DNA from 2 places in the Sedimentibacter sp. B4 genome. Region 1 is predicted to be linked to the other one. Evidence: riboswitches for the same ligand, from Rfam matches in the RefSeq annotation. Region 1 holds a riboswitch; the other holds the start of a gene.
The links. A riboswitch is a leader RNA that binds a small molecule or an ion and turns the genes downstream of it on or off. The one in region 1 is predicted to bind glycine.
Positions count from the first base shown of each region.

Region 2: another riboswitch for glycine. It lies ahead of gcvT (glycine cleavage system aminomethyltransferase GcvT); the one in region 1 lies ahead of BN358_RS02700 (GrdX family protein).

Region 1 is NZ_CANG01000014.1:26,344-30,561, forward strand. It holds gene grdB (glycine reductase complex selenoprotein B) at 1-11, opposite strand, end outside; gene BN358_RS02695 (glycine/sarcosine/betaine reductase component B subunit) at 22-1,302, opposite strand; gene BN358_RS02700 (GrdX family protein) at 1,334-1,693, opposite strand; glycine riboswitch at 1,917-2,028, opposite strand; gene BN358_RS02705 (Na/Pi cotransporter family protein) at 2,088-3,710, opposite strand; gene trmL (tRNA (uridine(34)/cytosine(34)/5-carboxymethylaminomethyluridine(34)-2'-O)-methyltransferase TrmL) at 3,719-4,189, opposite strand.
Region 2 is NZ_CANG01000955.1:106,753-110,970, forward strand. It holds gene gcvPA (aminomethyl-transferring glycine dehydrogenase subunit GcvPA) at 1-32, opposite strand, end outside; gene gcvH (glycine cleavage system protein GcvH) at 43-417, opposite strand; gene gcvT (glycine cleavage system aminomethyltransferase GcvT) at 531-1,628, opposite strand; glycine riboswitch at 1,719-1,815, opposite strand; gene BN358_RS18420 (flavodoxin domain-containing protein) at 2,060-2,545, shown strand; gene BN358_RS18425 (hypothetical protein) at 2,627-2,905, opposite strand; gene BN358_RS18430 (TrmH family RNA methyltransferase) at 3,028-3,741, opposite strand; gene BN358_RS18435 (AEC family transporter) at 3,750-4,218, opposite strand, start outside.

The DNA.
Region 1 (4,218 bases):
AGCATAATTATCTCCTCCTTCCTATCTCGCACTCAATTTGTTGAAGCCCATTTCATTTGTAGCTCCTGTAATAACCTGCAACTCAGCAGTTATGCTTCCGTCAGCATGGAGACTGCCGTCAAAACCACCGGCAATTACATCAGCAACTTCAACGTGGCCAATTATTTTGTCCATAGGTGGAAGTTCAATTACCTCATTGGCATTTCCGCCTGTTACAACTGCATTTGCTCTTACGTCAGCATCTGCAAGAGATTGTGATGTGCCGTCTCTTCCTGCATACTCATCTGTAATAAGAACAGTCTTAATGCCTTTGTTTTCAATTTTCTTGCAGTTCATTATAAGGTCAGTGTCAGGGTTTCCGAAACCTTCTTCTGATACTATAACACCATCTACTCCAAGATATTCAGCAAGCTTAGCACTCCAGTTTGATGATCTTTCTTTGTCTGCAAGGTATACATTTTCATTTGTGATTATAACACCAACAAAGTTCAATGTTTTTCCATGCTCAGCAAATAAGTCATGAACAACAGGATTGTTCAAGTGGTGATAAGTAGTGTTTTTATCGCATGCAGATACGCAGTTACCGCTTACTATAGCGCCGTCCATCATTTCTGTAGGATAAATCAATGTAGATATAGTCTGTTTAGCATCAACGCCATATACATATGTGTCATGCATCAAGCCCTGGCTTTGAAGCATGCATACATAAGCAACTCTTGGCAATTCAGGATACATTTTAATTCCTTCTACCAGTGTAGGAGTTTCAAATGTATCAACCTGATCAGGAGTCATGTTCTTAGCAAGTTCTCCAAGATACATAGCTACTTTGTATCCTGCAAATCTTAAAGCTTTTTCATGTTCATGCTGTTTCAGTGATTCGATTGGTTCGCAAACCAATACTAAATTATTTGTTTGTGAAAATGGTGTGTACTCAGCTCCAGGACCAGTCATATCGATAATACCTTCCTGGAAACCAACGATCTTACCTGTTGTTATAACAGCAGCACCCTTTAAAACGTTTGTTTTGCCTGAACCAACAGTTTCAACTTTGCTTACCATGCCTGGGAATATTCCTCCAGGTCCTTCAACCTTTACTCTCGGTTCAATAACATCTTTAACAGGCATTATACGAACGCTTTCTCCTGGTTTTGCAAGCTCAACATCAGCTGACTTGAAATTCTGATCTTCTAGAATTATCGCTTTAACTTCTTCTTTGTTAACATACAATGTGCCGTTTTCTACTTTGGATTTTTCAGCAAACTGAATATCCTTAATAAAAATGTAGCCTAATTCTAACTTCAAACCGTTCACCTCCATAAATTTTTGCTCGTGTTTATATATTTAACGCGCTTTCAAGCACTGTTAAATCAATTAATTTAAAATCTTCTGTTATCTGATCCGTCATCATGCCAAATTTGTGTTTGCTGAAATTATCATAGGTCATTATTGAATTTTCTATTATGTACAGCGAATCTAAATTCAAGCTTCTCTTATCGTCGGAAATCATAACAGATTTAAATGGCGTTTCATTTGGTTTTACACTGCTGGACAGAGGATGTGTCAGAAGCTCATGACCCTCGTGAATCTTGTCCCTGGTTTTAACCAATACATCCTTGAAACCGCCTTGAACAAATATGATTTTTATTTTATCCTTGTACTTGTCATAAACCTTTTCATTGTTTGTAATAATCATTATTCCCACCTGTTATTTACTTATACTTTTTTTATAAGAAACTAATCGTATGTATTTTGTGCACTAATAATAAAAATAAACGTTATTTCACAGATTGTTTTTAAAATTTAAAATTAAAAAAAGCAGAAAGCATGTAAAAAATATTATGCCTTCTGCTCTGTTTTATAACCTGAGAGTTTCCCCTTACGAGTTGCCCCTTCGGTGCCTGCGCTTTTCAGAGTTTTGTCAGCTTACGGTCCTTCTGCCTGAGATCATCATCAATAATATGGCTAATATTAATTTACTTACTCCTTCGGCGCTGTTAATAACATAACAGTCTCTCCCGCAAACGTCATTCAATTATTCACTTAGATTTATTATATATAATTATATTTAATAAATCAAGTAATATTTATTATTTTTTTTCATCCTTACCGGAAATGACCTCAACTATTGATTCTGCAATATTTGAAGAGTGATCTCCAATTCTTTCAAGGTTTCCGATTATATCCAAAAATATTATTCCCGCACTTGGCTCGCAAATGTAGTTATTTAACCTCTCAATGTGATTTTTCCTTAGAGTTTTATACGCTTTATCGATTCTTGAGTCTATTTCCGAAACTTTGTCACAATCATCACAATTTATTGTTTTTAATGCCAGAAGGGCTGCCTTGAAAACTGCCATTGTATCTTCGAACATAGCTCTGATTTCTTCTACTGCCTGTTCTGAAAAATTAACCTTGTTTTCTATTTTATAAAGAACAAACTCTCCTACATTGTCTGCATGGTCACCAACACGTTCTATGTCGTTAATGCTGTTCATGAGCACAACCAATTTATCCTTTTCAGCATCTGTCATAGATTCCTTATCAAGCTTAACAAGATATTCCAGAGCTTCCTTGCTCACTTCATTTACTTTCTTTTCCAGTTCAAAGACCTTGTATACAAGTTCCTCGTCATTATTAAAGAAAGCTGTAACAGCTGTATCAAACTGTTCATATGCTATGTTTCCAAGGTGAAGCACTTCCTTTGCAGCTTGAACCAACGCTATTGAAGGAGTAACAAGAAGTCTCTCGTCAATATATTTTGTTGCATGTTCTGAATCTTCACCATCGGTCTTAACAAGAAGTTCTGAAGCTTTAACAAGAAGACTGGAAAATGGAAACATGATAACAACATTAATAATATTAAAAAATATGTGTCCTGCCGCAATTTGCTGAGGAACATTCGCAGGAACAATTTTAAGTACCAGCCACTCAACCGGCGCTTTCATGAAAATCATGAACAAAAGCGTACCTGATACATTGAATAAAAGATGTATTACGGCTGCTCTTTTTGCAGTCTTGTTTGCTCCTATGCTTGCAAGAAGTGCTGTAACGCATGTTCCTATGTTCTGTCCAAAAACTATGGGGTATGCTGATTCGAATGAAATAACACCCGTAGCTGCAACCGCAATCAATATACCTGTTGTTGCACTGCTTGACTGAAGTATAGCTGTCATTACAAAACCTACAAGTATTCCAATAAAAGGATTGCTGAACTTTGTCATCAAACCTGTAAAAGCCGGGTTTGTCTCAAGAGGCCCCATGGCATCTTTCATAATATCCATTCCTATAAACAATATACCAAAACCGATTATTACTTCTGCTATGTTCTTAACTTTTTTCTTTTTTGCTGAAAGATATAATATTACACCTATTCCTGCCATAAATGTTGCAAGCTTTGTTATATTCAATGAAACTAAAAATGCTGTAATTGTTGTTCCTATATTGGCTCCCATTATTATTCCAACAGCTTGATGCAAATTCATCAATCCTGCATTTACAAAACCAACTACCATTACGGTTGTGGCACTGCTGCTTTGTATAACTCCTGTAACAAGAGTACCCACAAGCACTCCCATGAGCTTGTTTTTAGTCAGTGCAGCCAATATGTCCTTCATTTTGCTGCCTGCTGCTTTTTGAAGGCCGTCACCCATGTAGTTCATTCCAAATAAAAACAGACCAAGTCCACCTATTAAACTGATTGCTATATCCATATTTCCTCCTACACCAAGTTATTGAAGCCCAACTGACGCAAAGCTTCGTACATTACTATATTTACTGAATTTGCAAGATTTAAACTTCTTGCATCGACATTGTCAATCATGGGTATTTTAATTCTGCTGTTTTTATATTCCTGATGAATACAATCAGGCAGCCCTGCTGTTTCTTTACCAAACATTATGAAACAATCATCTGTATAAGTAACATCAGTGTAAAATCTGCTTTCCTTGGTTGTTGCAATGAATACATCCCTACCTTTCACACTGGACAGGAAATCTTCAAAATTTTCATAAATAGTTATGTTAACCAAATTCCAATAGTCAAGGCCGGCTCTCTTCAAATACTTGTCCGCTAGGGAAAATCCAAGAGGCTTAATCAAATGCAAGTTTGAACCTGTTGCTGCGCATGTCCTGGCAATGTTGCCTGTATTCTGCGGAATTTCAGGTTCAAATAATACTATGTTTAATGACATTTTTCTCTCCTAAATTGAATATAATGTTG
Region 2 (4,218 bases), on a different contig from region 1:
CTGTCTTCATCAGTATTTCCAATATATCTCATAAACCCCTCCTTAGTCGCATATTTTTTCGTAATCTTCTGCACTCATGAGGCCTGATACTTCTGATGGATCAGACATTTCAACAGCAATAAGCCATGCTTCATATGGTGATTCATTGATGAAACTTGGATTGTCGGAAAGGCTTTCGTTTATTTCAACAACCTTTCCTGAAAGAGGAGAAAAAACTTCTGAAGCTGCTTTAACAGATTCAAGAACTATGCATTGTCCTCCGGCTTCAATTTCTGTGTCAACTTCCGGCAAATCAACATAAACAACATCTCCCAGATGATCCTGAGCATAGTCTGTAATTCCTATATAAGCCTTATTTCCTTCTACCTTTACCCATTCGTGTGATTCTGAATACTTTAATTCGCTTAATACTTTCATGATATCCTCCATATAATTGATTTTAATGATGAACAAATTCATCCATATAACATTGTTAATTTAATTCTACCAAATATTGTCACTTTTAAACATTTCTCTTCGTTTATATATCTTTAGCTTTTCTTATATTTTTTAGTGTAAAAAGGTTTCTTGATAACTTTTGCCTTAAGGTTTTTGTTTCGTACTGATATTTCTATTTCTGTGCCTTCCTTTGCATATTCAGCTTCAATTAATGCCAGCCCGATATTCTTCTTAAGGGTTGGTGAAAAGCTTCCTGTTGTAACATAGCCGATTTTTCTTCCCTCAGCAAAAACTTCATAGTGACTTCTAGGAATTCCTCTGTCAACCATTTCAAATCCGATTACTTTTCTTTTCAGACCTTCAGCTTTTTGCTTTGCAAGAGCTTCTTTTCCAATGAAATCATCCTTGTTAAGTTTCACAAAAAATCCAAGTCCTGCCTCTAGTGGGGTAATGTCTTTGTCTATTTCCTGCCCGTAAAGAGGAAGTGCTGCTTCAAACCTGAGAGTGTCCCTTGCCCCCAGACCTGCAGGCACAAGCCCGTATTCTTTTCCTGTTTCTAGAATTAAGTCCCACATTTGTGGCCCATGGTCAGCTTTAAAATATAGTTCAAATCCATCCTCACCTGTATATCCGGTCCTTGACACTATAGTCTTAAATTCACCCACATTAACATCACCTAAAAAGTGATAAAATTCAATTAAATTTAAATCAACTTTAGAAAGCTTCTGCAAAATAGTTTGAGCTTCTGGGCCTTGCAAAGCAAGCTGAGCATATTCATCAGAAATATTTTTTATTTCCACATTTCCAAAAGACTGTGACAAAAGCCATTCAAAATCCTTTTGTGTATTTGAGGCATTTACAACCAGAAGATAATCCGTGCTGTTGTACTTGTATACCAAGAGATCATCAACCACTCCACCATCGGTATAGCACATTGGAGTATATGCAATTTGATTGTCATTAAGCACAGAAATATCATTTGTAACAATCATCTGCAGATATTTCTCGGCATCTTCTCCCTTAACAGTGATTTCTCCCATATGAGAAACATCAAACAGACCAGCCTTATTCCTCACAGCCTCATGTTCAGGAATAATTCCCGAGTACTCCACAGGAAGCGCCCATCCCCCAAAGTCAATTACCTTTCCTTTAAGTTCAACATGCTTTTCGTATAATGGTGTTTTCTTCACTCTATCACTCCTTAATATTTTTAAATTATAAAAAAGACAGGGGTAACGACGATGTCATTATCTCTGTCTTAGCTGTACTATTCAGAGTTTTGTCCAAGCGCAGCCCTTTTGCCTGAAAGTTTCGTAACACTCGACCAGTGTTATTTGCTTCTTCGGCGCCCCTTGGGGACTCTCCTGTGCTTTTCACTCAAAATTATATTTATAAATATAAATGTTCAAATTTCAATTGTGAAAAAATGTTATTTTATATTACAGCATCATTATAATACCCTATTTCAAACGTGTCAATAGTTTTGTAATCGTGAAAAAATCTACTTTTCAGAATATGTAAAACTGCATTTTTATTAATGTTAGTTTTATCACAATGCACAAGCTTGACATTTGGCAAATAAAATATTATCATTTAATTATCTTATAAATTGGAGCAGGCCATGAAAATACTGATAGCGTATGCAAGCAACAACAATACAACTCAGATGTGCGCAAAATTGCTGGGAGAAAAGCTTCCCGGTGCTGATATTGTAAACTTAAAACGAACAACCCCCGTAATAAACGATTATGATACAGTAATAATTGGAAGTTGTATTAGATTTAACGATGTTCATAAAACAGTTAAAAACTTCGTAGGGGACAACCTGGATAAGCTCATGAAAGTAAATACCGCTATTTTTTTATGCTGCGGGTTTCCAGAAAAAATCAATCAATACCTTCTTCATAACATTCCTAAAAAGCTGTTGAACAAGTCAGTATCTATTCAATGTTTCGGAGGCAGACTTAAGGTCAAGCCATACAAATTAGTGGACCAGCTCATAATTAAGACCGTGAGGAAAAACTTCAAAGTTGACAAAAGGGAATTAACTTCAATTGACAATGAAAGCATCAGCAAAATGGCTGATGATATATTAAAATTGAAATAAAAAAACGGTAACCGTTCAGAGAATAGCTGAACGTACGTTACCGTTTTATTGTTGCTGCAACAAATTAATTATTCTTAAATGTTACCTGAAGTTGGTCTGGTTGTTGTCTCTTTTTATTTTTTTCTTGTCTTTGTTGTCAAAACTGTTATCGTTCCTGTTGTCTGAACGGTTGTTGTCGTTTCTGTTGTCAAGACGGTTGTTATTGTTGTCGTTTCTCAAATTATCAATCATATGCTTTTGCTGTTCCCTAAAACTTTGCTGACTGTCTAACTTGGCTTGTTCTTCCCAGTTAAACAATTTTTCATTGTTATTGTTATTGTTGTTTTTATTTTTGTTTTCATTAAAGCTAAAATTTTTCATTAATTTCATCCTTTCGAAATGATATTGGGCTTTTTAAACCTCTATATATTATTTACAAAAGGGTTTTAAATATTTAACCTGTAAATGTTATACTCTTATTTCATTTCCATAAATTGATTTATTTAACTTAAAAAATGATACATTGCAATGCCTGCAGCAATGGTAAGGTTCAATGAATCAATCCTGTCTGTGTGTTTGATGAATACGCTTGTTCCTGCTTTGGAAAAACTTGAGTCCAATCCTGTTGCTTCATTGCCGAACACCAATGAAAAATATCTGTCTTCATCATGTTTTATTTCTTTCAGGGACACAGCTCCATCCAGCATGAATGTGTAGACTTTATGATCATTGAAAGCCTTCTGGTAATCGCTGAAATTTTCGTAATATTTAAAATTAAGCTTGAACAGAGCACCCATTGATGCTCTGATTACTTTAGGATCAAATATGTCAACTCCCGGGCTTATTATTGCAAGATTGCTAAGGCCAAAGCCAATCAGAGTCCTGATAATTGTTCCCATATTTCCCATGTTGCTTGGGTTTACCAGCACTATGTGTGATTGATCCTGGTCAAGGCTGCATTCATATTTATTGAATACTCCCACAACAAAACAGTTTTCCTTGTCGCTTATTTTATTGATTGCCTTGTCGTTAATTTCCGTGTTAATATTGTATTTTTTGCACAGTTCAAATATGTCCATGGAATTATCAGACCTGTAGCTTGAGCTGACAAGCACTTTTACCACATCATTTGGTCTTGATGTAATTAGCTCCACAGTAGGAAACATTCCAAATGTGTATGAATGCTCAAAATTTTTCTTATATGATTTTATTTCCATAAGCCCTCCTAAAATACTCCAACTGTTTTTAACACAAATATAAACATAAAAATTGTGAATGGACTGAACATTGTGGATACAAATACAAGCTGTCCTGCAAGCTCGTAGTTGCAGTCATACTGCTGAGCCATAGTATAGCTTGAAACAGCCACAGATGGTGCAACCATGCTGAACAATGCTCCAAGTTCTGGTCCTCTGAAACCAAACGCATATGCCATTCCTATTACAACTGCGGGAATTACCAGAAGCTTTCCTATGGTCACAACCGTTATGTAATTGAGATTTTTCCTGATGTTATTTATTTCAATGTCCCCGCCAAGAGCCATGAGCGCTAGAGGTGTTGCCATATCTGACATGTCGCCTATTGTATTTTCAATGAAGACAGGAAGCTTTATCCCAAGAGCCGAAACTATTATTCCAAGAACAGAGCCAATTATCAGCGGGTTTTTAACTATGCTTATTATATTTTTTTTGATA